DNA from 4 places in the Clostridium zhoujianii genome. Region 1 is predicted to be linked to each of the others. Evidence: riboswitches for the same ligand, from Rfam matches in the RefSeq annotation. Region 1 holds a riboswitch; each other region holds the start of a gene.
The links. A riboswitch is a leader RNA that binds a small molecule or an ion and turns the genes downstream of it on or off. The one in region 1 is predicted to bind S-adenosylmethionine.
Positions count from the first base shown of each region.

Region 1 (7,751 bases):
TCACTTTCTATTAATTTATTAACCTCTTCTTTGCTATCTACAACTTTCCATTCTGAATTTTCAAATACACTACCAAGTATATTTTTATCTTTAATAACATTTCCCTCATCAAAAATAACAAAGTTTGATTTATCCTCACTTTTTGCCTCTGAGGTAGACTCATTTTTATTAGATGATATTCCAGGAATATTAAAAAAGGATGGTATACTTAGTCCAACAATTAAAAGTACTGCAATCAATCCTGTTGTAATTAAATACCCCTTATTCTTAAAATAATTAGTCAACTCAAATCTTAATACTGCAAAAAATTGATTCATTATTTATCACCTACCTTAAGTACAAAAATATCATTTAGTGTTGGTTCATATGTTCCAAACTTATCTATATCAATATCTGAATTTAGTAATGCTTTCAATAAATCCTTTTTACTCTTCCCATCAACAAGCTCTAAGACTATAAATTCTTTCTTATCTCCATCTACTTTTATAATTTCTTTATAGTCTCTTTCACAAATATATTTTAATTCATCTAAAGTATAGTTATTTGCACTTAAAATTAATTTGTTTTCACCAAATTCTTTCTTAATTTCTTTTAAGTTACCACTTAAAACTACATCTCCATGATTTATTATTGCTATATCCTCACAGAATTCTTCAACATAATTCATTTGGTGTGATGAGAATATAACAAGTTTATTATCAGCTATAAGTTCACTAACTACTTCCTTTAAAACCTGTGAATTTACTGGATCTAATCCACTAAATGGTTCATCCAAAATTACTATTTCAGGGTTACAAACTAAGGTTTGAGCTAATTGTACCTTTTGTTGATTACCCTTTGACAAGGTTTCTAATAGTCTATTTTCATATTCACCTATTCCTAATCTATCAAGCCATTTCTTTGTATTCTTCTTAGCTTCCTTTACTGATATCCCTCTTAAATTTGCTAAATATACAATTTGATCTATTACTTTTTTCTTAGGATAAAGTCCTCTCTCCTCTGGTAAATATCCAATTTGATATTCCTTTGGATTAAACGCCTTCCCGTCTATAAGTATTTGCCCCTCATTAGCTTTAAAAACATCCATTAATATTCTAATTGTTGTAGTTTTACCAGCTCCATTTCTCCCTAGTAATCCTAAAGCTTTACCACTTGAAATTGAAAATGAAATACCATGAAGAATCTCTGTATCACCAAAACTCTTCTTTAAATTCTTTACTTCTAGCTTCATTATTTCCCCTCCAAAATTAATATAATTTCCCTTAATATTAAATAATTACTATTATCTTTTTATAGGTTATATATTATCACTTTATAACGTAATTGTAAATGTATTTCTTTTGGTTAATCAATCCTTATATTAATGGTTAACTATTACTTATCATACAATCAAACTATTTTATTATCTTCACTCTCTTTTTAAAGATAATTCTCCTTCTAACCAATCAATGAACTGGGTTGCTGACCTAGGAGATCTTCCATTATGCCATTTCTCCCATTTTAAAGCTTCCCTATGAAGAGTATCTTTATCTATTTCTATTCCCCTAGTTTCAACTATTCCATCAACTATTTGCAAGAATTCTTTTTGATTTGGTGTAAAGAAGCTTATGGTAATACCAAATCTATCTGCTAAAGATAACTTTTCTTCCATAGTATCCTTTGAATTCACATCATCCCTATCAGAAAACTTTTCTTGTATTAGATGTCTTCTATTTGTAGTTGCATAGATTAATATATTACTTGGTCTATTTTCTATTCTACCTTCTAATATAGTTTTTAATGCTGAATAACTATCTTCATTGTCATCAAATACTAAATCATCTACAAATATAATAAACTTTTGTTTCTTATCCTTTAATAATCTTATTATTCTAGTAAAATCTCTAAGTTGCTCCTTATCTACCTCTATTAACCTTAAACCCTCACTATGATATTCATTTAAGATTGCTTTTACAGTTGATGATTTACCAGTGCCTCTAGATCCATATAGTAATAAGTTATTAGCTGGTAATCCATTTAAGAAATGTTTTGTATTAGATATAATCTCTTCTTTTTGTAGCTCATATCCAACTAAATCCGATAATCTTACTGGATCTGGCTCTACTACTTCCCTTAAGCTACCTTCATCTTGATTGTCATACCTTTCCCAAACAAAAGCTCTATAAGCTGCACATCTTCCAGTACCATTCTCTTGATGGAACTCTATTAACTTATCATTACAACTTGTCCAATCTGTACTATTTATAAATTCCTTCTTTATTATCTCTACCTCTGTGTTTTCTTTAATTTCATATTCAATATCCTCTACTCCCCAACTAATTAGTGACTTTATCCTAGCTTCGGTAGAATCCTTTGCACCGTACTTATCTAATAATAAGGTTTTTATCATATCACTATTTATTGATGCTATGATATTTAAATAATTTAATTCTGCTTTTATTCCATCCACTAAATAAGTAGGTACCTTATCCTCATGCTCTATAGCTGAATTAAATGGATTAACATTTAATAATAACTCATCAACTATTAATTCCTTAAATGATAAATTTATATCCTTTTTTAATAAGTCATATGTAAAATCATTATATGCTTCAATACATTCCCCCAAAGAATTATCACTGCATAACTTATCAACAAGTCTCTTAAACTTATCCAAAGCTTTTTCTTTAAATATCCCCTTATACACACAAAGGGATTCTAGATTTAATTTTATCTCTTCTTCTTTTCTCATTTTAAAGCCCCCAAATATAATTTTTGTAATAGTATAATTTTACCACACTATAGCTTAAAGAGTTCTAATTACTTGGAATAAGCTCATTTATAAAAATAGGATAAGTAAATACAAATTTACTTATCCTTAAAAACTAATTTTCTTGGCAGTATTTATCCATTGCTTCTGCAACTAACTTAGCATTTACAACAGCTTCAACAACTGTTCTAGCTCCAGTTACTACATCACCTGAACTAAATACACCCTTTTTAGTAGTGTGTCCTTCTTCGTCTGTAACAATAAGGCCCCATTTATTAGTTTCTAATTGAGTTGTATTAGATACTATATTAGCCTTAGGTGCCTGGCTTACAGCAATTATAGTTGAGTCACACTCAAAGAATTCTTCTTGCCCATCTAATATCTTAGTAGACACCTTTCCGTCTTCACCAACTATATTCTCTGTGCGTACAAGCTTTACGCCATCTTCTGTTATTTCTAAAGGTGCTACAAAATTCTTGAATTTTACATCATCTTCCTTAGCTTCTCTGATTTCATCCTTAGTGGCAGACATATCCTCTTCGCCTTTTCTATAAAGAATATATACTTCCTTAGCTCCATTTCTCTTAGCAACTCTTGCAGCATCCATAGCAACATTTCCTGCTCCTATTACAGCTACTCTTTCTCCTAATCTATACACATTGGGAGATTTTAAATAGTCTATAGCATAATGTACGTTTCCTAAAGTTTCACCCTTAATATTTAGCTTTCTAGGATTCCATACCCCTGTTCCAATAAATATAGATTTATATCCATCATTGAATAAATCATCTAGAGTTATTACCGGTCCAATTAAAGTGTTAGGTCTTATCATAACACCACTATCTAATAGATTTTCTTCAATCTTATCTATTAAAGAGTTTGATAATCTATATTCAGGTATCCCATACCTTAATACTCCACCAATTTTTTCATGAGCATCAAATAAAGTAACTTTATATCCCTTCTGAGATAAAATAAAGGCTATTGTTATACCAGCAGGACCACTACCAATTATAGCAATTCTGTTTTTTGTCTTATCTACTTTTTCAATTTTTAATTCATTAAAGTACTGCTCTGATATTTCCTGTTCTATTTCATGGAATCTTATTGGTTCTCCTTTTATACCCTTTATACAAAATCCTCTGCATTGGTCTTCATGGGGACATACTATTGAACATACTAAAGATAAGGGATTATTTTTAAATAACATTTCACCAGCTTCTTTAATTTTACCCTCCTTATAAAGTGTAATAACTTCTGGAATAGGTGTACTTATAGGACAATGCTGTTTGCATCTAGCATTCTTACATACTAAACATCTATTTGCTTCTTCTAACCTTAACATATTGTTCTCCTTCCTTCTTATGTTTTGTCTACTGTTGTTTATTACATAATATTAAATCACCTGTAAAAAAACAAGCTATTATTTAACTAAAGAACCCGCATGCTAATAATAGCATGCGGTTTTTCTATTTAATCTCTTTTAATACTTATAATATTACCTTTACCTACCTATCTAAATACCTTATTTGCATTTAGTATACTATTCTTATCAAAAGCCTCTTTAATCTTACTCATATACAGAATATTAGCTTCATTCGTTACCTTCCTAAAGAACTCTTTTTTATTAAGACCAACTCCATGTTCCCCTGATGGTAGTCCTCTCAACTCATAGCTCTTCATATATAATTCTTCTAATAGCTCATGAGACTTCTTCTTCCATTCACTTTCCTCAATTCCGTTCCTTACAACGCATAAATGAACATTCCCATCTCCTGCATGTCCAAAGCTAACTACCTCTATCCCATACTTCTCTTCTATTTCTTTTGTATACTCTACAAAAGTAGCTATGTTATTTATAGGAACTACTATATCTATAGGTTCTTCCTCTGAAACAGCCTCAACAGCTGTAACTAATGCCCCTCTTATGCTCCATGCTCTATTAATATCCTCTTCCTCTTCTAGTAATATAAAATCTAAGGCTCCATTTTCTATAACTACCTTTTCTACCTTTTTATAACTTGAGTTTATCTCTAACTCATCTCCATCAAAAGTTAGTAGTAAAAATGTATTACCTTTATCGCATGGAAATTTGATTTTTAAGTAATCCTCTGCTTTATTTATTGCTCTTCTTTCAATAAATTCTATAGCTGTTGGATTTGCATTTTCTTTTATTACCTTTATGACAGAATTAATACCATCTTTTAATGTCTTAAATGGAACTATTGCACTTACACTATTTTTAGGTTTAGGAATAATCTTTAATATTGCTTTAGTTATTATCCCTAATGTTCCTTCTGAACCTACAAATAAATCTTTTAAATCCAAACCAGAACTATTTTTTATTGTTTCTGATCCTAGATTTAATACTGTTCCATCTGCTAAAACTACCTCTAACATTCTTACATAATCTCTAGTTACTCCATATTTAACTGCTCTCATTCCACCAGCATTTGTGCTTATATTACCACCAATAGTAGCCTTCTTCTCTCCTGGATCTGGAGGGTAGAACAATCCTCTTTCCTCTACATATAATTGCACATCCCGTAGAAGTACTCCTGGCTCTACTGTTACAGTAAAGTTTTCTTCATCTATATTCAATATGTTATTCATTTTTGATAAATCTAATATTATCCCTCTTTCAGTTGGAACTGTTGCTCCTACTAAACCAGTGCCAGCTCCTCTTGGTGTTACATGAATTAAATTATCATTTGCATATTTCAATATATCAGAAACTTCTTTTGTGGATATTGGAAATACTAAAATATCAGCCTCACCAAAATCTCTTTTCAGACCATCAGTCAAATATTTCTTATTTATTTCTTTTCCTACTACAATACGATTTTTATCATTAATTATTTCTATAATATCTTTATTACTCATAGTCCTACCCCCAATATTACCTAATTTCTAAATTCCTATTTCCATGCCTTTACATACCATTCTGGCTTATCAAACTCTTTATATTTTCCGCCCTCTATAATATCCTTATATTCTTTTGATTCAACTGCATCTTTTAAATCTTTACCTAACTCAGTATCTAAGTCTGCTGTTCTTACAGCAATAATATTTTTATAGTTCTCTGATAACTTTTCAATTGCTAATGCTTCCTTATAATCAAATCCTGATGCATATGCAAAGTTTCCAGGTACAGTTGCAACATCTACACTATCAAGACTTCTTGGTAGCTGAGCCCCCTCTAACTCTACAAATTCTATATCCTTCTTATTAACAGAAATATCTTTTAAACTTGCCTTTGTTTCGTCTATTCCTTCTTTAATTTCTATTAATCCATTTTCTTTTAATAATCTTAATGCTCTTGCTAAGTTTGAAACATCATCCGGTACAGCAATCTTTGCCTTATTAGGTAAATCTTCTAATGATTTATATTTGTTTGAAAAGACTCCCATACTTAAAGTTGGCACTGTAATAACTGGACTTAACTCTAAGTTATTATCAGCTGTAAATTTATTTAAATATTCTGTATGCTGCATTAAATTTACATCAATTTCTTTCTCACTTAAAGAATTATCTGGTTGAATATAATCAGTAAACTCTCTTATTGTTATCTTATATCCCTTCGCTTCTAACCGCGGTGCTATTGCCTCAGTAATCATATCCCCATATGGTCCTGGGCAAACCCCGATAGTTATATTCTTTACATCTACTTTTTTATCATTTACCTTTCCACAACCTACAAGCCCAAATCCTACTACTCCTAAAATTAATACTGATACAATTTGTTTTACTTTTTTCATTTTTAATGCCCCCTATTTATTATTATCTAAAAGTGTTTTTTTATAATAAAAAATGCACTAGAGAATAAACCTCTAGCGCATATGATATACTTGCCCATGAATTCACCCTCTTATCTTCTAGCCTAAAGGCTACAGGAATTAGCACCATTCCTTTTTAGTAAATGAACTAAAAAATCGGTTGCTGGGTTTCATCGGGCCAGTCCCTCCACCACTCTTGATAAGTTATTATTTAATTTGTATTTATAGTATAATCTTACTTTTTTGTTATGTCAATACTTTTTAGTATTGATTATCATTTAATATTAATTCTTATTTTATACACCATATATAACTTTATTTTATAGTATTTTTCCTCTTATTTTTACCTACTTCTATAAAATAAAAATGCACTAGAGAATATTTCTCTAGTGCACAAAGTTATAATCGTACTCTATTAAATACTCTCTTATCTTCTAATCTGAAAAGATTACAGGAATTAGCACCATCACTTTATAATAAATGAATTACAAAGTTGGTTGCTGGGTTTCATTGGGCCAGTCCCTCCACCACTCTTGATAAAATTTATTTATTTTTAAACCTAATTATTATTCTTTACATAATTAAGTCTTCCGCCAGCTCTAATTACTTCAATTTCCTTTTCTGTTAAATCTACTGCTACTTCAACTTCTATGCCCTTAGTTAAGTTCTTAACCTTAACAGTACCATTTTCTAAAGCTGATTGAATATCTTCCATTAATAAATCATCTATTAAATCAATATTATTATAATCTGCTTCATTTTTAAATTCCATAGGAATTATTCCATTATTAATTAAGTTAGCTTTATGAATTCTAGCAAATGATTTAGCAACAACTGCTTTAACCCCTAAGTATAAAGGTGCTAACGCTGCATGTTCTCTTGAAGAACCTTGTCCGTAGTTATCTCCTGCTATTATAAATCCACCATTGTACTCCTTAGCTCTCTTAGGGAATTCTGTATCTACTGTGTTAAAGCAGAATTCTGCAAGATAAGGAATATTTGATCTAAATGGTAATAACTTAGCATTAGATGGCATTATATGATCAGTTGTTATATTATCCTCAACTTTAATTAATACCTTACCTTCAACTTTTTCACCTAATTCATCATTTACTGGAAATGGCTTTATATTTGGTCCTCTTACAACTTCAACTTCAGCATTTGTTGGTGCTGGTGCTAAAATCATAGAATCATCTATTAAGAATCTTTCTGGCATATCAATTGTT
Region 1 covers NZ_JBPUTF010000004.1:133,987-141,737, reverse strand. Annotated here, with positions in the region: gene ACSYT2_RS16575 (ABC transporter permease) at 1-317, opposite strand, end outside; gene ACSYT2_RS16570 (ABC transporter ATP-binding protein) at 317-1,231, opposite strand; gene ACSYT2_RS16565 (ATP-binding protein) at 1,409-2,731, opposite strand; gene ACSYT2_RS16560 (NAD(P)-dependent oxidoreductase) at 2,865-4,115, opposite strand; gene ACSYT2_RS16555 (FAD-binding oxidoreductase) at 4,262-5,632, opposite strand; gene ACSYT2_RS16550 (MetQ/NlpA family ABC transporter substrate-binding protein) at 5,668-6,507, opposite strand; SAM riboswitch class I at 6,615-6,731, opposite strand; SAM riboswitch class I at 6,950-7,068, opposite strand; gene ACSYT2_RS16545 (aconitate hydratase) at 7,085-7,751, opposite strand, start outside.

Region 2 (7,751 bases), on a different contig from region 1:
ATCCTACTTCCTGCCTTAAGAGAGAAATTACTTCTTAGATAATCATATCCCTTTTGGGTATGTTCCTTATATTTGCTATTCTCTTCAATTGTAAAGTCAGTATTCTTAGTTGTAATATCTTTTGGAATGAAAGCCTTACCTATATCATGAGTTAATGCCCCTAAACACAATTCTAATAAATCTCTCTTATGCATTTTTAAGCTTATACCCATAACTAATGAAATTACAGCAACATTTACTGAATGCTGATATGTATAGTTATCCATACTTTTTATGTCTACTAAACTAACTAGAATATTATTATTTGATAAAATATTACTAATCATTTCTTCAGCAACACTATATATTGATCTAAAATATTCATTATTCTTTTTTATTAGAGCTGCCTTTGGTCCTGGTTCTTTTTCTTTAGCAATTCTCTCAATATTATTAAATGTCTCCTTTACTACTGCTATGGACTTCTGCCTTAGCTCTGGTCGTATAACATCCTCTACTTCTTCTTTGCTATATTCATCTACTATATATATGGAATATATTTTCATCTCTTGAATCTTTTTAATAACAGCTTTTGTTAACTTTGTGCCTGTTTTAAGCAATATTCTACCATTATCATCATATATAGTTCTTCCTAAGCAAGAAGATTCACGTACACATTCTATTGGAATAAGTCTCATAAACCCCACCTCTTCTTACATATTGTTAAGTTAATTCTACCATATCATATATATACTTCTTATAATACTAAGTTTAATGAATTAATAATAGCTTTAAGCTTCATTTAGTTTAATAAAAATAGAATAACTTATGCTACTTACCTTTTACCTACACTATATACTTAACTTCTTTAATAACTAATGAAAGTTCATTTAACAAATTAATAATCATCCCATTTCTACTTCTATCACCACTTCTAAGAATCCTAACTGTAGGTCTTAATGGGTAGTTAGCTGGTGTACCTTGTACCATTGCTGTATCACCATTGCTTAGTTCTACAACTGTCCCAACTGGATATATAACAATTATTCTAGAAAATAACTCTACAAGTTCGAAATCAAAGATTCTACCAGCTTGTGCCATTATGTATTCTAATGCATCAGCAACTGATAGAGCTTTTCTATTTCCTATTTTCGAAGTAAGTAAATCAAAGCAGTTTGCAATTGATACTATCTTTGAATATATATGAATACTCTCTCCAGTAATTCCATAGGGGTAACCCCTACCATCAACCTGCTCATGATGTTGTAATGCTACTAGCATACTCCTAGTTTTAAATTTAAAATTTTCTTTTAAATACTCATAACCTTTTTCAGTGTGTTCCTTAAATAGATTACTTTCATCTTCAGTAAGATTACTTGTCTTGCTTGTTATCTCCTTTGGTATAAATATCTTTCCAATATCATGAGATAATGCCCCTAAACATAACTCTGTTAAGTCATCTTTATGCATCTTTAAACTTATTCCCATAATTAATGAAATTACAGCAACATTTACTGAATGACCATAAGTAAAGTTGTCCATACCCTTCATATCAACTAATCCAAATAACATATTATTATTTGCAAATACATTATTTAAAATTTCCTCTGCAACACCGTATATTGAACCAAAATACTCCTTGTTTCGTTTATCTATTGCAGATCTTGGCCCTTTTTCCTGCTCTTTTGCTATTCTATCAATACTTTTAAAAGTTTCCTTAACTGCCGATATAGACTTTTCTCTAAGTTCTGGCCTTATAACTTCACTAATTTCTTCATTACTATACTCATCATCAATATAAATAGATTCTATACCTAAAAGTTGAATTTTCTTAATAATAGATTCAGTTAATCTTGTACCCTCTTTTAATAACACTCTACCACTATTATCATTTATAGTCTTTCCTAAACAGGATTCTTCACGAACGCATTCTATAGGTATTAATCTCATATTACCTCTCCTCTTCTGCTAACTTTCACTATATAATCTTAATTTTACCATAACAATATGATTTTCCCAATATTTATATAAAAACTTTTAATCAAACAACAAATATATTGTCTTTTTATAGGTTTATATAGTAATAAAAAAACTTATATGGATTATTTCCTAGGAAATAATCCATATAAGTTTCATTAATTATTATATTGTTTTATTAGAATACCGCTATTACAGTACCATGATATTTTTCTTCAATAAACTTCTTAGCTTCGTCTGAAGTTAGTGCCTTCTTAAGAACCTTAGTCTTTTCAGAATCTAAGTTTTCTTTCTTAACAGCTAAGATATTTCTTGCTTGCTTTAACTTCTCATCATTCTTATCTTCAACATAAATCCCATCTTTTGTTGCATCTAAATCAGCTTGTAATGCATAGTTACCATTTATAACTGCTCCATCAACCTCTTCTAATGTTCTAGGAAGTTGCGCTGCATCTAATTCTTTAAACTTTAAATTCTTCTTGTTTTCAGTTATATCTATAGGAGTTATTGTATCTCCATCCTTAACTTTAATTAATCCTGCACTTTGAAGTAATTGTAAAGCTCTAGCTTCATTAGATGGATCATTTGGAATAGCTATTGTAGCTCCATCTTTTAAATCTTCTAAACTCTTTATAGACTTAGAGTATAAAGCCATTGGTTCTATATGAATCTCTGCTGCATTTACAAGATCATATCCTTTTGATTCATTAGCTTGATTTAAAAATGCAATATGTTGGAAGTAGTTTGCATCTAACTCTCCATCATTAACTGCTGTATCTTGTATTAAATACTCATCATATACTTTAATATCTAAAGTATATCCTTCTGCTTCAACTAATGGTTGAATTGCTTTTACTATTTCTTCATGAGGCACTGCTGATACCCCAATTTTTATTGTTTTGTCATCTTTAGATCCACCACACCCTACTAAACCTAAAGCTAATACTCCTGCTAATGCTATTGTTAATAATTTTGTTTTTTTCATTTTAAATTCCCCCTTTTATTTACTTTGATAGTTTTTTATAAAAATAATTTCCTAAACTTTGTAGTCCTTGAACAATAATAATTAATACTATAACTGTTGCAACCATAACATCTGTTTGGAATCTTTGATATCCATATCTTATTGCTAGAGATCCTAGACCCCCGCCCCCCATTGTACCTGCCATAGCTGAATATCCAATCAAACTAATAATTGTAAGTATAATTCCTGCTAATATTGATGGTACTGCTTCTTTCAGCATTACTTTAAATATTATTTGACTATCTGATGCCCCAAATGATTTAGCTGCTTCTATAACTCCTGGATCTACTTCTTTTAAAGCAGATTCTATAACCCTAGCTACAAATGGTGCAGCTGCTATTGTAAGTGGTACTATTGTAGCTATTTCTCCTATTGATGTACCTACTATTAATCTTGTAAATGGTATTATTGCAACCATTAGGATTAGAAATGGAAAGCTTCTAAGTGTATTTACTATAAAATCTAAGACTTTATAAATTCCTTTATTTGGTTTTAATCCATTTTCATCTGTTACTGTAAGAATTATTGCTAAAATAAATCCTATTATTACAGCAAATATTGTTGATGGTATAACCATAATCATTGTTTCTTTTATAGCTGGTGCTAATAATTCCCACATACTAGATTACCTCCCATTCTATATTTTTACTTTCTAGATAACTAAATACTATATCCTTGTCCTTTTCTTCTACATTAATAACTAAGCTTCCAAGAACATTATCTCTGAACTTCTCAAGTTTCCCCCAAACTATTGAGAAGTCAACATTTGCCTCTCTAGCCATTCTTGTAATCAGTGCATTCTCTGAACAATCTGCAGGGAAGAATATTCTTATATTAATTCCATCAACAGGTAGTGTAGTATCTTCCTCTTCCCCTAAGAACTTCTTAAGTGGTGCTCCTGGTTTTAGGAATAGCTCTTCAGCCCTTCCTTCTGCTTTAATTATGCCCCCATCAATTAAAGCAACTTTTTCACATACATCTTTTATAACTTCCATTTGGTGAGTTACCATAACTACTGTTATTCCTAACTCTTTATTAATTTTAGATATTAAAGCTAAGATATCTTTTGTTATCTTAGGATCTAAAGCTGATGTAGCTTCATCACACAAAAGTACCTTTGGCTCTAATGCTAAAGCCCTAGCAATTGCCACTCTTTGCTTTTGCCCCCCGCTTAGAGATGACGGCTTGCTATTTACTTTATCTTCTAACCCAACTAACTTTAAAAGTTCTTTCACCTTTTTATCTATTTCTATTCTAGAATATCCCCAAACTTCCAGTGGAAGAGCAACATTTTGATATACTGTCTTTCTTTTAAGTAAATTAAAGTTTTGGAATATCATACCTAAATCTTTTCTGAATTCTCTAAGCTCTTTAGCCCCTAGCTCTGAGACTTCCTTTCCCATGACTTTTAATTGCCCCTCGTCATAAGATTCTAATCCATTTATGCATCTTAACAATGTAGACTTTCCAGCCCCACTGTGTCCGATTATACCGTAAATTTCCCCTTCATTTATGCTTATTGCTATGTCCTTTAAAACTTCTGTTCCCCCAAAACTTTTACTTAAACCTTTGATTTCTATCATTTTACGTCCCCCTCCTTCTGTTAGTTTTAATAATGTCTTTTCTAATTTTGAATAAAAATAAATGCACTAGAGAATAAATCTCTAGTGCATGAAATCACTAATCTAATCTATTCTCTTATCTACCAGCAATTCTAAAAAATCACTGCAGGAATTAGCACCGTTATTATGAATTGGTAAATGAACCATCATATCGGTTGCTGGGTTTCATAGGGCCAGTCCCTCCACCACTCTGGATAAGATATTAATCTTTTATTTTGTTTTTTATTAAGCAATTGCTTCTTGTTTAATAATATATTACCTTCTATTGGATTTGTCAATACTTTTTCAAAATTATTCTAATATTTTTTGTATAGCATAAAACTTTCCCTCTTTACCTTCAAGACAAATTTCGTCAATAAACTTATATCCCATACTTCTGTAAAGGCTTTGAGCCCCCTTATTTCCTGTATTAGTATCTAACTTAATTGACATAATATTATTTGATCTAGCATAGAATTCAACTTCCTCTAATAATTTTTTCCCCATACCTTTTCTAGCATATTCAGGATTAATAAAAAGTCTATGTATTACTAAGTTTCTTTCTCGCTTTTCCCATTTAACCTTTTTATAGTTAATATCTTCTTCATCATTTAATACTACTATTCCTATAATATCTTCCTTACCTAGGATAAATAGCTCAGATTTTTCTATATCTTTTTTAAATACTTCTTTATTTGGATAGTCTTCTGTCCAATTAATCCCACTATCTTTATAAAATTCTATAGCTTTATTTTTTATTGCAACTATATAATCTAAATCTTCTAATCTACCTTGCCTTAGCCCCATTATTCCCTCCTAATTGTAATCCAAAACCTCATCAAAAATATCTATAATCTCTCCATCACAATTATTTTCAATAAAATCAATTATCTTTTCCTTTGTGGAATCTGCTATAGCATCACTTCCACAAACTCCTGTTATTCCTATTCCTATAATCTTATGATTATCCTGCTCAGAGGTTTCTCCAACTGATAAATTAAATTTATTCTTAAGTCTTTGAGTGATACTTCTTACAATCATTCTCTTTTCCTTTAATGAATGTACAAAGCTAACACGTATGCTAATTTCCATTACCAATACCTTCACTATTAAATCACTCCTTATAATAACTCTCCTAATCCTATATATGATTTCTTCATCAGAGTTAATGCAACAACTAATGTTAAAACTTCACTAAATATCATTGTAGCCCATACACCTGTATCCCCTATAAATCTAGGTAATAATATTATACCTAATGATATAAAGACTATTCCTCTTAACAAGGATACTATTGCAGAAGTTTTCGCATCTTCTAAAGCAGTAAAATAAGAGGATGCTAAAATATTTAATCCACTTACTAAAAAGGCTAAAGAGTATATCTTACATGCCCAAGCTGTAGTTTCTAGTAAATCTGGATCATTACTTACAAATAGTGATATAAGAGACTCTCCTCCAAAGAATAATCCTGCTGTACAAATAATACCAAGAAAAATCATAACCTTAAAAGCTAGTTTAATAAGATTTTTTATTCTATCTCCATTTTTAGCTCCATAGTTATAGCTTATAATAGGTGTTATTCCATTTGCAATACCTAAAAATACTGCTACAACCAATGCCGCTATATATTGAATAATTGAAAATGCTGAAACACCCATCTCACCAATTCTATTCATAAGTACTATATTAAATATAAAGGTTGTAAATGCAAAAGCTATTTCTGTTAAAGCTTCTGAGGAACCATTATAAAAGAATCTACCGATCTTCATAAAATCTACTTTACATTTAGTAAGCCTCAATATTGAATCCTTAGCTTCTATTCCATATAAAGCTAATAAAAAGGATATAAAGAAGGCTATTCCTGAAGCTAATGCTGCTCCTGCAACACCTAATCCCCACATTACCACAAATACATAATCTAAAATTATATTTAATACTGATCCCAAAACTGTACAAAACATTGAAAAACTTGGTCTTCCCATTGTCCTAATTCCTGCTGCAAGATAACTTCCACCTGTAAATGCAGGAACACATACACATAATATAACTAAGTATTCAATTACAGGTTTTATCAACTCTCCTGATGCTCCTAATGCTATGGATATTGGCATTCTGAAGATAAAAATTATAATTCCCATAATACTACTAACGGTCATTAAAGAATAAAATCCAAGACTAAAGCTCTTTCTTGCCTCCTCCTGTTTCCCAGCACCAAGCTCAATACTTGTTACAGTGTTACCACCAACAGATACCATTATTCCTAAAGCTAATGCTGTACTAAAAATGGGCATAGCTATATTTATTGCTGCAAGGCCTTGAGATCCTACTACCTGACCTACAAATATTCCGTCAATTACAATATAAATCGAGAAAATAATACTACTTATAACACTTGGTATAGCATATTTTAAAAATAACTTTGATATTTTTTCTTTTCCTAAATCCAATTTTTTCATTTGTTCACTTCCTTTACTTTTTCTATCCACAAAAAAATATTGGGCGTATTAAAACACCCAATATAACATATTTAATATTATATTACATAACAAGGCCCCCATCAACAGCTATTATACTACCTGTTACAAAGGATGATTCATCAGAAGCTAGGTATACATATGCACCTGCTAACTCCTCTGGTTTTCCTACCCTTGATAAAGGTGTCATTGCAGATAGACTATCTACAACTGAATCAGGTAAAGCCTCAACCATATCAGTAGCAGTAACTCCAGGGGCTACACAATTAACTCTTATTTTATATTTACCAAGTTCTTTTGCAAGGGACTTACTTAATCCATTTACTGCGAACTTTGATGTAGCATAACTACAACCACTCTTTGTTCCATAAGTACCAACCATAGATGAAGTATTTATTATACTGCCTCCATTGTCTTTCATTAACGGCACTACAGCTTTACACCATCTAAAAACTCCCATTAGGTTTACTTCCATAATATTACCAAATTCTTCTTCTGTCATTTCCAAGAAATTTGTCCCACTAGAAATACCTGCATTATTAATAAGTACATCTACCCTTCCAAAGGCTTCTCTTACTTTTACAACTGCTCCTTCTATTTCTTTAGTACTATGATTGTCAACACCTATTGCCAATATCTCACTATTCTTATGTTTTTCCTTTAAACCTGCTGCTGCCTTATCTGCATTCTTTTGATTAG
Region 2 covers NZ_JBPUTF010000001.1:66,354-74,104, reverse strand. Annotated here, with positions in the region: gene ACSYT2_RS00400 (HD-GYP domain-containing protein) at 1-674, opposite strand, end outside; gene ACSYT2_RS00395 (HD-GYP domain-containing protein) at 823-1,926, opposite strand; gene ACSYT2_RS00390 (MetQ/NlpA family ABC transporter substrate-binding protein) at 2,132-2,938, opposite strand; gene ACSYT2_RS00385 (methionine ABC transporter permease) at 2,958-3,596, opposite strand; gene ACSYT2_RS00380 (methionine ABC transporter ATP-binding protein) at 3,598-4,560, opposite strand; SAM riboswitch class I at 4,673-4,800, opposite strand; gene ACSYT2_RS00375 (GNAT family N-acetyltransferase) at 4,891-5,385, opposite strand; gene ACSYT2_RS00370 (DUF503 domain-containing protein) at 5,395-5,670, opposite strand; gene ACSYT2_RS00365 (MATE family efflux transporter) at 5,700-7,034, opposite strand; gene ACSYT2_RS00360 (SDR family NAD(P)-dependent oxidoreductase) at 7,117-7,751, opposite strand, start outside.
Region 2: linked by a shared signal. The riboswitch ahead of ACSYT2_RS00380 (methionine ABC transporter ATP-binding protein) and the one ahead of ACSYT2_RS16550 (MetQ/NlpA family ABC transporter substrate-binding protein) in region 1 are both predicted to bind S-adenosylmethionine.

Region 3 (7,751 bases), on a different contig from region 1:
TTTATAAGATTCTCATATTTAGTCCTTAAAGCCTCTTTACTTAGTGTGGAAAAGTTTGATATATCATCAAAAATTGTTAGTTCATATTTTCCTGATATATTCCCAATGTTTTTATAGTTAACAAAAGTTATATTACTCTTACTTTCACCGCTATCTATAGTACTATAAGTTATATTTTTTTTGATTTTTTTTAGTTCCTCGATTAATGTTCTATCTTCACCATTTTGTCCCCAAACATAAAGGACATTTTTCCTATTATTTAATACCTCTAATATAACATCTTCTAGAATATAGTTATTATTAAATGGACTTGTAATAATAGATAAAGTTTTAGTATTTTTTCTATACCATTGGCTAATTTTTTTTACTGAATACTCAATCTCCTCACTAAAAATTTTCTCTTTTCTATCCATTATCTTATCCTTTCTCTCCTAGGAAAATATATCACTTTCTAATAATTCTTTTATTCTATTTCCTAATGAAGAATATCTCTGCGTACTATTTGTATTGCTAACCATATATTGTAATGCTCTTGGATATCCTACTACTGTTACTAATTCCTTTGCTCTTGTAATACCTGTGTATAATAAATTCCTATTCATTAAAAATGGAGATCCCATATAGGATGGAATTATTACAACTTTAAATTCACTTCCTTGACTTTTATGTATTGTTATGGCATATGCTAAATCTAGTTCATCCATACTTTCTGTATCATACTTTACCTTACGTTCATCATCAAATATTACTGTTAAACTTCTTTCCCCTTCATCTATCGAATGAATAAATCCCATATCCCCATTAAAAACACCCTCTCCTTCTATATCTCCTCTTCCAGTTATAGAAGTCCATTTTAATGAATAATTATTTTTGGTTTGCATAACCTTATCCCCTTCTCTAAGAATGAGATTTTTCTGTTTCTTTTCTTTTTTGCTTTTCGATGGAGGATTTAAAATTTCTTGTAATCTTTCATTTAGGTTAAGAACTCCAAGTAACCCCTTTTTCATTGGACTTAGCACTTGGATATCCCGTCTCCTATCCCACTTATTATTAAAATTAGGTAACCTTCTGTTAACTAGATCTAGTACAATAGCCAATATACTATCTATATTCTCCTCTTTAATAAAATAGAAGTCCTTATTCTTTTGATTTAAATATGGCATTTCTCCGCTATTAATTCTATGAGCATTAGTAATTATTAAACTCTCTGCCCCTTGCCTAAATATCTCTTGAAGCCTTACAACTTTAATCAAACCACTATTTATAAAATCCTTTAATACATTTCCTGACCCAACTGATGGTAATTGATCTACATCTCCAACTATTATAAGTCGCGTTCCTACTTTAATCGCCTTTAGTAAATTATACATTAGGAAGATATCTATCATTGATGCCTCATCTATAATGACTACATCTCCATCTAGTGGTTCATCTATCTCTCCACCTAACAGTACATCTTCTTCTCCAGCTCCTATATCAAGTAATCTATGTATTGTTTTTGATTCTCTACCTGTAGATTCAGTCATCCTCTTAGCTGCTCTACCTGTAGGTGCTGCCAATAAAACCTTCATACCTTGGTTTTCATATATATCTATAATACATTTTATTATTGTCGTCTTACCTGTACCAGGCCCACCTGTTATTATTTCTATACCATCTGTAAATGCACCTATTATAGCCTCTTTTTGTGACTTAGCAAACCTTATCTCCTGCTTCTTCTCAAAGACACCAATTTCAAAATCTATGTCGGAATTTATAGTTTGATAGTTTTGTATAGAAAGCTTCGCTATCTTTTCTGTAATTCCAAGCTCGCTATAATAATAAATTGGAATAAATACTCCCTCTATATCTCCTATTTTTTGAACTATTAGCTTTTTTTCTAAAGATGAGTTATATATATTTCCTTCAATCAACTCTTCTTTTACCATAAGTAGTTCCTTTGTCTCCTTAATAACCATATCCTTTGGCATATATGTATTACCTGCTGCACAAAATCTATTTATAATAAAATCTATTCCACTTTTTATTCTTGAGTCCGATTCTTTACTTATTCCTATAAGTCCTGCAATTTTGTCAGCTGTACTAAATCCTATGCCTTTTATCTCTCTACATAATATATAGGGATCCTTTTGTGCTATTTCCTTTGCATTAGGCCCAAATCTTTTATATATCTTCAAACACTGACCATGAGTTATTCCGAATCCTTGGAAATATATCATTACATCTTTTAAATCATGTTGCTCTAAATATGACTCATATATAATATTAAATTTCTTTTCCCCAATTCCCTCTATTTCTTTCAATCTATCTATATTATTATCTAATACCTCTATAGTTTCTTCTCCAAAATGATCAATTATTTTTTTTGCTGTAACAGGACCTATTCCTCTAATTATTCCAGAAGATAAGTATTTCTCAACTCCATCTAATGTAGTTGGCATTATTTCTTCACATGTAACTATACTGAATTGTTGTCCAAATTGCTTATGAACTTTCCATTCGCCAGTTAATTTAATATGCTGTCCTTCTCTTAAAAAAGGCACTGTACCAACAGCTGTTACAGGTTTATTATCTACATTTATCTTTGATACTACATACCCTGTATCTTCACTTCTAAAAAGAATCACTTCTACAAAGCCCTCTAAGACCTCCATATTATCTCTCCATATCTTATAAAGTTATTTTTATTCTTGACTATATATATTATAATTATATCATAGGATGTTAAAGTATTTCCTAATAATCATTGGAGGTGTTTATAATGCTTATTAAAAATTGTAATATTATTTACTTAGACAAAGTAGAAAAAGGCTCAGTATTAGTAGAGGATGGAAAGATTAAAGAAATAAATCCTTCTAATGTAAATGATACTGAAATAATAGATGCTGAAGGTCTATATCTTTCACCAGGATTTATTGATGTACATATCCATGGTGCTGGTGGGTGCGATACTATGGATGGAAGTATTGACTCACTTAATACAATAGCAAAAACTATAGTTCAACATGGTACAACATCATTTACCCCTACAACAATGACAGTTGCAGGTGAAGATATAAGAAAATCTATGGCTGTAATAAAAAAATTAAAAGCTGATGGTACTGAAGGTGCTAACGTTTTAGGTGCTCACTTAGAAGGCCCTTTTATTAGCCCAAATGCAATTGGTGCTCAAAATCCAAACTTCGTTTTAGCTCCATCAATTGAAAACTACAAAGAAATAGTTGGTGATTGTGAAGATGCTGTTACATCTATTACATTAGCTCCTGAAGTTGAAGGTGCTAAAGATCTAATCAAATATCTTTCAGAAAATGGTGTTTCTGTTTCAATTGGACACACTAAGGCTACTTATGAAGAAGCTATTGAAGGTATTAAATGTGGTGCCTGTCACACTACTCATCTTTATAATGCAATGACTCCATTTACTCATAGAGCTCCAGGAGTCGTTGGTGCAACCTTTGATACAGATATAACTACTGAAACTATATCAGATGGTATTCACATAGCTTATCCAGCTCTTAGAACTGCATATAAGCAAAAAGGAACTGATAAGGTTTTATTAGTAAGTGACGCTATGGAGGCATGTGGTATGCCTGATGGTAAGTACTCTTTAGGTGGTCAAGATGTAATTGTTAAGAACGGAGCTGCAAGATTACTTGATGGTACTCTAGCTGGTTCAGTACTAACTCTTGATAGAGCTATTAATAATATTAAGAATAACACTAGTTATAATTTAAATGAGATTGTAAGAATGGCTTCTTACAACGGTGCTAAGCATTGTAACGTTGAAGATCGTAAGGGATTAATTAAAGAAGGCTATGATGCTGATTTAGTATTATTTAATGATAATATTGAAATTAGTAAAGTATTTGTTGGCGGAAAGCTTGTTTTTAATAAATAATTCCCATAAAAAAATCACTGATTTACATCAGTGATTTTTTTATTATAATAATTCCTTAATAGCTTCCACCTTATTTAATTGCTCCCAAGGAAGAGTTACATCTGTTCTTCCAAAGTGACCATAAGCTGCAGTTTGCTTATATATTGGTCTCCTTAACTCTAAATCTCTTATAATAGCACCTGGTCTTAAATCAAATACCTTCTCTACTATATCAACTAAAACTTCTTCATCCACTTTACCTGTGCCAAAAGTATCTATTTGAATTGATACTGGCTTAGCAACACCAATTGCATAAGCTAATTGAATTTCTAACTTATCTGCAACTCCGGCTGCTACTAGGTTTTTAGCCACCCACCTAGCAGCATAAGCTGCTGATCTATCAACTTTTGTTGGATCTTTTCCTGAGAATGCTCCACCACCGTGTCTACCCATTCCACCGTAAGTATCAACAATTATCTTTCTTCCTGTTAAACCTGAATCTCCTTGCGGACCACCTACTACAAATCTACCTGTTGGGTTTATATAATATTTAGTATTTTCGTCAAGTAATTCTGCTGGAACTACAGCTCTTATAACAAATTCCATAAGATCCTTTTCTATTTGTTCTAAAGTTACTTCTTCTCCATGTTGAGTTGAAATTACTATAGCATCAATCCTCTTTGGCTTGTTATCCTCATATTCTACAGTTACTTGAGTCTTACCATCTGGCCTTAGGTAATCTAAAGTACCATTCTTCCTAACCTCTGTTAATCTTCTAGAAAGTCTATGAGCCATAGCTATTGGTAGTGGCATAAATTCTTCTGTTTCATTGGTAGCGAAACCAAACATCATACCTTGATCTCCAGCACCTACTGCTTCAACATCGTCTTTATCACCTTTTCTTGATTCAAGAGCCTCATCAACTCCCATAGCTATATCAGCTGATTGTTCATCTATTGTTGTCATAACTGAGCATGTGTCACAGTCAAAACCATATTTAGCTCTATCATAACCTATTTCTCTAACAGTTTCTCTAACTACCTTAGGAATATCAACATAACAATTTGTAGTTATTTCACCCATAACCATAACCATTCCTGTTGTAGTACATGTTTCGCAAGCAACTCTTGCACTAGGATCCTGTGCTAAAATAGCATCTAAAACTGCATCTGAAATTTGGTCACATATTTTATCTGGATGCCCTTCTGTAACTGATTCTGATGTAAATAATCTTTTCATTTTCCTTTTCTCCTTTCAAACGGGTTTTTTTACAATAAAAAAACTCTTCAACAAGAAGAGACTTACTAAGCAATCTCTCTCATCTCGTAGATATTTATATCCACAGGAATTGGCACCTTGCGATTCTCACAGGTTGCCGGGTTTCATAGGGCCCTTTCCCTCCACCTCTCTTGATAAGAGTTTTCATATTAATTTTATGGTATTATTCTAACATATTAGTTCTTCAAACTCAATAGTATAATTTACTAAGATTTATTAAGTTTATCCACAGTCTTCAAAAAACTATCAACATTTTTTTGATTATCTACAACTATTAGTGGAAATAAAAAAAGCAAGATAATTCTTGCTTTTAAATGGTGGAGGAAGAAGGATTCGAACCTTCGAAGCAACTTGCAACAGATTTACAGTCTGCCCCCTTTGGCCACTCGGGAATTCCTCCATATTTTATTGGAGCTGGCAATAGGAATCGAACCTACAACCTGCTGATTACAAGTCAGCTGCTCTACCGTTGAGCCATGCCAGCATGTGCTAATTAAAGGTTTAAATGGTGGGCACAACAGGGCTCGAACCTGTGACCCTCTGCTTGTAAGGCAGATGCTCTCCCAGCTGAGCTATGCGCCCATTTAAACTGGTGGAAGAAGAAGGATTCGAACCTTCGAAGCAACTTGCAACAGATTTACAGTCTGCCCCCTTTGGCCACTCGGGAATTCTTCCATATTTTATTGGAGCTGGCAATAGGAATCGAACCTACAACCTGCTGATTACAAGTCAGCTGCTCTACCGTTGAGCCATGCCAGCATATTATGTGAAAGTTTAATGGTGGGCACAACAGGGCTCGAACCTGTGACCCTCTGCTTGTAAGGCAGATGCTCTCCCAGCTGAGCTATGCGCCCATTAAATGGTGGAGGAAGAAGGATTCGAACCTTCGAAGCAACTTGCAACAGATTTACAGTCTGCCCCCTTTGGCCACTCGGGAATTCCTCCATATTAACTCTTTCACTTTTGTTCAAGCATTTCGAAACACTCGAACCAACAATAGTTAGTATATATTCAACGGCTTTATATTTCAACCTCCAAAATACACCATTTAAAGAGATTATTTTATATATTCTTTCATTTAGTTAGAATTACTTCTATTTAATGTACTATTCACTTTTTTCTATGCCTCCTGTCCAATAATAGAAAAATCAATAAATTGACCTAATATATTCTCTAAAACCTGATAATCCTCTGTTGTTAGCCTCTTTTTTAACACCTTAAAAGCTTCTCTTACACCTTCTTCTTCATCTTCATACTGAATTACTTCCTCTATCTTGCCTATATCAACTGTAGACATCTTTTTAATAATATTATTTACTATTACCATATCATCTTTATTTATATTTTTTTCAATTAGGCTCTTTTCTATTTTAAATATAGATTTGTTTATTGTAGGAACATCATCTACTTCATTATTCCTTGATAAATCATCAATATCAGAATTATCACTATTTCTCCTACTCTGAACCTCATTTATAGTATTTTGAATAACTTCATTCCGACTTCCTTTTGGCTCCCAAATAAATAATGTATATATCGTTCCTATTAACGCTATCAACATAATTCCTACAATTAATAATTTTTTCAAATAAATCAAACTCCCTTCCTTTTGATTTATTGCCAAAAATTCTTTTTTTATACTTAAATAATATTTCTCTCTTAAACCTCATATATTTAGTGAGGGGGTGTAAGATTTGACTAAAAGAAAAATACATTATAAATCAGCACTTGCTTACTTTGAAATTGCTGAAAGCCTAAAAGATTTTATAAATAAAGATACAATTATTGTCTGTATAGGAACAGATAAGTGTATAGGAGACTGTCTTGGTCCCTTAGTTGGTACAATATTAGAAGATAATTTTTTTCCTCTTCCTATATATGGTACTATTGCTGCACCAATTCATGCCCTTAACATAGATAAACGTTTAGATGAAATTAAGAAAACACACCCTAACGCTTGTATTATAGGCGTAGATGCTTGTCTAGGAGAAATTAAATCTATTGGTGAAATACACACTAGAGATTATGCTATACACCCTGGTAAAGGTGTTGGGAAATCTCTTCCCGATGTGGGAAACGCATCTATTATTGGCATAATAGACTCTAGTGATAATGCAGACTTCTTTTCATCACGTTCTATAAGATTATCCCTAGTTTTAGAGATGGCTAAAATAATTTCTACAGGTATTATTTACGCACATCATCTAAGTAATGGAAAAAATTTAATATTATAAGAATAAAAGATTGAGAGTTTCCCCTCAATCTTTTATTCTTATTAAATACTATTCAACTAAAATAACATCTTGTGAATTCAAGCTAGAATCAATCTTATCAAAGAAAGCTAGAACCTTTCCTGTTCCCTCTGCAACACATTCCACAGAATCTTCTGCAACAGTTACATTCACTCCAGTTTCAAATTCTATAAGCTTGTCTAATCCATATAAAAGAGCACCTCCACCAGTCATGAAGATACCTTTTTCAATAATATCCGCCGCTAGCTCTGGTGGCGTTTTTTCTAGTACAGCCTTAACACTCTCAACTATTGATAGTACAGGTTCAAGTATAGCTTCCCTAATATCCTCTGTTGATATTGGAA
Region 3 covers NZ_JBPUTF010000001.1:2,759,983-2,767,733, forward strand. Annotated here, with positions in the region: gene ACSYT2_RS13075 (hypothetical protein) at 1-413, opposite strand, end outside; gene recD2 (SF1B family DNA helicase RecD2) at 432-2,654, opposite strand; gene nagA (N-acetylglucosamine-6-phosphate deacetylase) at 2,762-3,898, shown strand; gene metK (methionine adenosyltransferase) at 3,941-5,116, opposite strand; SAM riboswitch class I at 5,193-5,296, opposite strand; tRNA gene ACSYT2_RS13095 (tRNA-Tyr) at 5,471-5,555, opposite strand; tRNA gene ACSYT2_RS13100 (tRNA-Thr) at 5,565-5,639, opposite strand; tRNA gene ACSYT2_RS13105 (tRNA-Val) at 5,662-5,737, opposite strand; tRNA gene ACSYT2_RS13110 (tRNA-Tyr) at 5,746-5,830, opposite strand; tRNA gene ACSYT2_RS13115 (tRNA-Thr) at 5,840-5,914, opposite strand; tRNA gene ACSYT2_RS13120 (tRNA-Val) at 5,934-6,009, opposite strand; tRNA gene ACSYT2_RS13125 (tRNA-Tyr) at 6,016-6,100, opposite strand; gene ACSYT2_RS13130 (hypothetical protein) at 6,276-6,743, opposite strand; gene yyaC (spore protease YyaC) at 6,850-7,389, shown strand; gene mreB (rod shape-determining protein MreB) at 7,438-7,751, opposite strand, start outside.
Region 3: linked by a shared signal. The riboswitch ahead of metK (methionine adenosyltransferase) and the one ahead of ACSYT2_RS16550 (MetQ/NlpA family ABC transporter substrate-binding protein) in region 1 are both predicted to bind S-adenosylmethionine.

Region 4 (7,751 bases), on a different contig from region 1:
TATATGACTTTAGGAATGAGCAGAAGAAAAATTTCATCTTTATTAATTAAAGAAACCTTCTTAATAGGATTAATTTCATTAGCTGTTGGATTAATAGCCGGGGTTGTAGTATCCCAAGGATTGTCCTTATTTACATCCAGATTATTTGAAGTAAATGTTAGTAAATATAATTTTATATTTTCCCCAGAAGCAGCAATGAAAACAGCTATTTATTTTGGACTAATATTTGTATTAGTAATGTTATTTAATACCTTTACTATATCAAAGTACAAATTAATAGATCTTTTAAGGGCAGGAAGAAAAAATGAAAGTATAAAAATTAAGAATATTAAGGTATCCTTTGGATTATTTTTAGTATCTTTAGTAACAATTGGAGGAGCATATTATATTATTTTAAATAATGGACTAGAGGGTGGATATGGGCCAATTAAAGTATCAGTTATATTGGGGGTAATTGGAACAGTATTATTCTTCTTATCTTTATCAGGATTTTTAATAAGCATACTTAGAAAAAATAATAGGTTCTATTTAAATAAATTAAACATGTTTGTGTTAAGACAAATCAATAGCAAGGTTAATACTACATATATTTCTATGGCTATAATATCTTTAATGTTATTTTTAACAATAACACTTTTAGCTACAGGTGTAAGTTTTAAGAATTCTCTTGAATCTGATTTAGAGAATTCAACTAAATTTGATGTAACCTTTTATTCTTTCACAGATAGTGGGGATGAAGGAATAAATCCTGAAAAAACCTTAACTAATATTGGTTTTGATTATAAAAATAAATTTAAAGATTATCTTAGTTTTAACTTATATAAAGGTGAAGATGGAATAAAACAATATTTATATAATTATGTAGATAATAAGATAAAGAAGAATTTAGACTCTTATGATCCGAAAATAGACTTTATATCAATATCAGATTTTAATAAACTAAGAGAAATGACAGGAGAAGAGAAGATTAATACGAAAAATAATGAAGTCATTTTAATTTCTAACTTCAACGGATATTATAAAGCTGTTGATAAATTTATAAAAGATAACAAAACAATGATGATTAGAGGTAAGAATTATAATATTAACAATAAAGATGTTATTCAGGATAACTTAGAAACTAGTGGTTTAAAGAATAAATTCTTAGTTGTTGTATTACCAGATGAAGATATTAAAGGACTAAGTGTGGGAACCTATTATCTAAATGCTAACTATAAAGATAATGATATTAATTTGGAGAATGAAATATATGATATATTTATAGGATTTACTAATGGAAAATATTCATATGATGATTATGGATTTATGCTTGGACAAACAAAAGCACAGGCTTATGACACAAGTGTAGGTATGTCTACAACAGTACTTTATATAGGAATATATTTAGGGATAATATTCCTGATATCAAGTGCGGCAATATTAGCATTGCAACAATTATCTGAAGCCAGTGATAATATTGAAAGATATGGTGTATTAAAGAAGATTGGTGTTTCATCCAAGATGATGAATGGAGCAATATTCTCTCAAATATTTATATATTTCATGATGCCACTAGGTTTATCAATAATACATTCTATTGTTGGTATAACTGTAGCTAGTAAAACAATATCTATGTTTGGAAATAATAATATATTAATTTCAGCTATGATTACAGCAGGGGTAATTGCAGCGGTTTATGGTGGATACTTTATTGCTACTTACTTTGGATACAAAAATATTATCAAAAATAGATAATATGTAGCAAGTGTACATAAAACTATTGATGGGTTTTATACTAGAACAAGGACACTCATATATCTTTTCAGGTCTACTAGCGCTTCGAGAGGTAGCCTTCAAAGAAATATGAGAGTCCTTGTTCTTATTTTATGAAAGATAGAAATACTTGCCGAAATCAAACTAGCTCAGGCGGAATCAATTCATTCAAGATATTTTTAGTTACATTACATTTATAGTTTAGCACGTCCTTTTAAGATATTATAAAAAGAGTATATTACTGGTATAATTAAGAAAAATGAGGTGATTTGATGAATATAGGATTAATAGGTTATGGTGGAGTAGGTAAGGAATTTATAAAGCTATTAAAAGAAAAGAATATAAATTGTAGGGTTAAATTTATAATTAAAAGTGATGGGGGCTTAAGAGATGATAATGGAATAGAGCTAGATGAAGTTATCATAAAAGAAAATAGTATAAAGAGTCATAAGATGTGGATTAAGGGATTGAATTTTATGGATGTAATTGATGAAGAATTAGACTTTTTAGTGGATTTGACTCCTACAAATAAAAGGACTGGAGAGCCGGCATTAACATATATAAAAGAAGGATTAAAAAGAGGTATCAATGTTGTTACAGGGAATAAGGGTCCTATCTTAATAGATTATCATGGACTAAAAAAACTTGCTGATGATAATGGGGTAGACCTTGGTATTGGCTGCACTACAGGAGGGGCGCTTCCAAGTATAAATGGAGGATTAATAGATTGTGCAGGAGCTGAAATTATCTCTATAGAAGGAATTTTAAATGGAACTACAAATTACATACTAAAAGAAATGGAGAAAAATAAAATATCCTATAAGGAGGCATTAAAAAAAGCACAAGATATAGGTATTGCGGAGACAGATCCAACCTTAGACGTTGAAGGATATGATACAGCTATAAAGATGATAATTTTAGCAAATGTATTAATGGGAAGTAATATTACTTTAGATGATGTAGAGCTAGAGGGAATTACTAAGGTATCATTAAATGATATCGGTAATGCAAGTAAAGAAGGAAAAAAAGTCAAATTATTAGGGCAGGTATATAGAGATAATGGAGAAGTTAAGATAAAGGTTGGTCCATCAAATATAGATGCAGAGCATTCATTATATTCTGTAGATAATAAGAATAAAGGAGTAACTTTTGAAAGCGATACACTAGGAAGAATAACTATAATTGGAGGAGCTTCTGGTACTAAAAATGCTGCAGCATCAATATTGAGAGACATAATAAATATAAATAAAAAAATTAAATAAAGATGAGTTTAAAATTAAAAGGACAATATATTTCTAAGTAATGTAAATTGAAATAAAAATTAACAAATACTCATTGTAAATATTACCATAATGGTATAAAATATAAAATATAGGTTATATGTGTAAAAGTAATCGCTTTGAGGTGGTAAAATGGTAGAAATGTTAAATAAGCTTGAGTTCATGCTTATGGGCTTGAGACAAATGAATGTAAACGCTGTATGTGCGTGGTTTCCTAAGATTGCTAAGGAAGATATAATTAAAGCTATAGAAGAATCTCCTAAGTTTAAGGTAGAAGGAAATGTAGTATCTTTAAAGAGTGAAACTGAATTATATGAAGAAGAACTTCAAAAAGATATATTAAAAGATCTAATGGGTGAAATGAATGAATCTTCAGATGATGACGATGATTTATCAGGATATGATGATGATTTAGAATTAGTAGAAGCTGTGGAGGAAAGTCCAATTAATTTAGATGATGAAGTTATATTGGTGGATATTCAAGAAGATCCTATAGTTGAGGAAATAGATAATGAGATAGTAGAAAGTCAATGGGTTGAGGCCAAAGAGGCAGCTGAAGAAGTAGCACCTATAGAAACAATCGAGACAAGCCATGTAGAAGAAGTAGTATCTAAGAGTAATGATGAATATTTTGACTATTATTACAATAATAATAGTAGCCAAACTAAGCAAGAGGTAAGTCAAAAATTAGAGGAAAAGGTTGTTGAGAAAGTGGTAGAGAAAGTTATTGAAATAACAGATGTTTCGAAGGTAAAAGGCTCAGATATACCATATGAAGATTTAATAAGGTTAATAGATGAATACAATGAAGAAGTAGAGAGTAAATTAAATTATGCCCTAGAAAACAAATTTGAAGTTAGAGTTAAAGCTATAAAGAGTTTCTATGAAAATAAGTATGTAGTAAAGGTTAAAGAAGAGAACATATTAGATACACAAGCTTGCATATTTGCATTAGTTCATAAGAAAAAGGGAATGGAGGTTGCATACTTAGTTGTTTGTGAATTATTAAATGAGGTAATTCTTAACTATATGCTTGACCACTATGATGATGAGGTTGTTTATTTCTGTCCAGTAGAAGGATCAGAAGTGAACTTTGAGGTTGGATTAAATGAATTCTATCTAAAGGATACATCAGTAATATTTGATAAGTTCTTAGAACATTATGTAGTGATAGAAGAATGTGATGTTAAGGTTAAGAATCTTGAGGTTATAATAGGTAGTAATTAAAGAGTGTATTAGATCTATAGCTTGCTATAGATCTTTTTTATTTTATACTATAATAAATAAAGAATATATAGATGGAGAATTTTTAGAGTGAGGTGCAAGATGGATAAGCAAAGTATTAGGAAGGCTATAATTAGTAAAAGGGATTCCATTGATACTAAAAGTAAGATGGCAATGGATAGTAGGATAAAAGATAAATTGAAAGAATCTATTTTCTATAAGAACAGTAGGAATATTTTTATCTATATAGGTTTTGGTAGTGAAATTGATACGGCTAAATATATAGAAGAATTCTTATTAGAAGGTAAAGAGATATTTGTTCCAAGAACAGATATGAAGAATAAAGTTATGGAAGCTGTTAAGATTAATTCATTGATGGAATTAACTGAGAGTAGCTATGGGATTTTAGAGCCAGATATAGAGGTAGAGGCAATAAATAAGAATGATATAGATTTAGTTATTTTACCTGGGGTAGCCTTTGATAAGTCTGGTGGAAGGATTGGATATGGAGGTGGATATTATGATAAGTATCTTGAAGGAATGAATTCAGATATAGTGAAGTTAGCTATAACATATGATTTTCAGGTCTTAGATGAGGTTCCTTTTGAAGAACATGATATAAAAGCTGATTATATTATAACTGAATGTAGAGATATTAATTTGTTGCATTATAACTAATTTGGTGTATAATTGAATTAATAAGTAATCTTTTATTAAGAATGGTGGAGGGACTGGCCCTATGAAACCTGGCAACAACTAGTATTCATTTGCTAGAACTGTGCTAAATCCTGCAGGATTTATTTCCTGGCAAATGAGAGATTAGGTATGACGTATATTGTTTCGGCGTTATAGCTATTTATCTCTTTATTAAAAGTAGATAAATAGCTTTATTTTTTTACATTAAATAATTAGGAGGGCTATATTATGAAAATTGAAACTAAATGCTTACATGAAGGATATCATCCAGGTAATGGGGAGCCGAGGGTACTACCAATATACCAAAGTACAACATACACATATGACTCAGCAGAGCACATAGGAAAGTTATTTGATTTAACAGCAGATGGTCATATGTATTCACGTATATCTAATCCAACAGTTGGGGCTGTTGAAGAAAAAATTTCTTCATTAGAAGGTGGAGTAGGTGCCCTTTGCACTACATCTGGACAAGCAGCCTTATTAATAGCTATATTAAATATTCTTGGTGCAGGAGACCATATAGTTAGTGCAGCAACAGTTTATGGTGGAACAATAAATTTATTTGCAGTAACTCTTAAGAAGCTTGGAATAGAATGCACATTTGTTGATCCAGAAGGATCAGAGGAAGAAATACAAAAGGCATTCAAGAAAAACACAAAAGCAGTATTTGGAGAAAGTATCGCAAATCCAGCAATATCTATACTTGATATAGAGAAGTTTGCAAAGATAGCACATAAGAATGATGTTCCTTTTATAATAGATAATACATTTGCGACACCAATTCTTTGTAGACCTATAGAGTTTGGTGCAGATATAATAATACATTCTACAACAAAATATATGGATGGACATGCAGTACAACTTGGTGGAGTGATTGTTGATAGTGGTAAATTTAATTGGGCTAATGGTAAATTCCCAGAGTTCACTGAGCCTGATGAATCCTATCATGGAGTAGTGTATACTGAGCAATTTGGAAGTGCTGCATATATTGCGAAGGCAAGGGTACAGCTTATGAGAGATTTAGGATGTTATCCATCAGCTCAAGATGCTTTCTTATTAAATTTAGGTTTAGAAACATTACCAGTAAGAATAGAAAAACATTGTAGAAATGCAGAAAAAGTAGCTGAATTCTTAAATGAATCAGATAAGATAGAATTTGTTAATTACCCAACACTTAAAAATAGTAATTATCACGATTTAGCTAATAAATATTTACCATTAGGTTGTAGTGGAGTAGTATCATTCTCCATTAAGGGTGGCCGTGAAGATGCAATAAGATTTATGGATGGACTAAAGTTAGCTTCAAATGCTGTCCATGTTGCAGATATTAGAACTTGCGTACTTCATCCAGCAAGCTCAACACATAGACAACTTACTGATAAGCAATTAGTTTCAGCTGGAATAACAGCTGGACTTGTAAGAATATCAGTGGGATTAGAGAACATTGAAGATATTATTGAAGATATTAAACAAGCATTAGATCAAGTTTAAAATAGTGGTTAAAATAAAGGGATAATATTCTGCATTGCAAAATATTATCCCTTTTATAGTTTTAATATTATCTTTCTTTATTTGCTATTTCAGTTAATAGTCTAGTTTCGAATTCTGCAAGTGATATGCTTCCTTCATCACCACTCTTTCTACTTCTTACTGAAACAGAATTTGTTTCTGCTTCCTTTTCACCTACTACTATGATATAAGGAGTTCTTTCTAATCTAGCTTCTCTTATCTTATATCCAATCTTTTCAGCTCTGTAGTCAGCTTCAACTCTTACACCCTTGTTTCTTAAAGACTTAACAACTAAATCAGCATAGTCATTGTACTTATCTGAAATTGGAAGAATCTTAGTTTGAACTGGTGCCATCCAAGTAGGGAATGCTCCAGCATACTTTTCAATTAAAGTAGCTATAGTTCTTTCATAACATCCAATTGATGATCTATGAATGATATAAGGAGTTTTCTTATTACCGTCTTTATCGATATAAGTCATGTTAAATCTATCTGCCAATGCAAAGTCAATTTGAACAGTGATTATTGTATCTTCCTTACCATGAACGTTTTTACATTGAATATCAAGCTTTGGACCATAGAAGGCAGCTTCACCAGCAGCTTCAACATATGGAATACCAATGTGATCTAAGATATTCTTCATTATTACTTGAGTTTCTTCCCAAGCTTTAGCATTGTTTATATACTTAACTTTATCAGTAGGATCCCACTTAGAGAATCTGTAAGATATATCTTCTGAGATTCCTAGAGTATCCATTACATAGTTAATTAAATCTACAACGCCCTTGAATTCTTCTTCAATTTGTTCAGGAGTAACTATAATATGACCTTCTGAAAGAGTGAATTGTCTAACTCTTGTAAGACCATGCATTTCTCCTGATGATTCATTTCTAAACAAAGTAGAAGTTTCAGCATATCTTATTGGAAGATCTCTGTAACTATGTTGTTCAGCATTATATATAGTGAATTGGAATGGACAAGTCATTGGTCTTAATGCAAGAACCTCATCATCCTTTTCTTCATCACCTAAAATAAACATACCATCTTTGTAGTGAGACCAGTGTCCTGAAACTTTATATAAGTCACTTTTAGCCATATATGGAGTCTTAGTTAATACATAGCCCCTTTTTTCTTCTTCATCTTCTATCCATCTTTGAAGAGTTTGGAATAACTTTGCACCCTTCGGCATGAATAGTGGAAGACCTTGACCTATATTTTCATTAGTTGTGAATATGCCTAATTCTCTACCTAACTTGTTATGGTCTCTCTTTTTAGCTTCCTCAAGAG
Region 4 covers NZ_JBPUTF010000003.1:137,811-145,561, forward strand. Annotated here, with positions in the region: gene ACSYT2_RS15445 (ABC transporter permease) at 1-1,734, shown strand, start outside; gene ACSYT2_RS15450 (homoserine dehydrogenase) at 2,025-3,014, shown strand; gene ACSYT2_RS15455 (hypothetical protein) at 3,165-4,259, shown strand; gene ACSYT2_RS15460 (5-formyltetrahydrofolate cyclo-ligase) at 4,359-4,934, shown strand; SAM riboswitch class I at 4,964-5,074, shown strand; gene ACSYT2_RS15465 (O-acetylhomoserine aminocarboxypropyltransferase/cysteine synthase family protein) at 5,181-6,446, shown strand; gene thrS (threonine--tRNA ligase) at 6,514-7,751, opposite strand, start outside.
Region 4: linked by a shared signal. The riboswitch ahead of ACSYT2_RS15465 (O-acetylhomoserine aminocarboxypropyltransferase/cysteine synthase family protein) and the one ahead of ACSYT2_RS16550 (MetQ/NlpA family ABC transporter substrate-binding protein) in region 1 are both predicted to bind S-adenosylmethionine.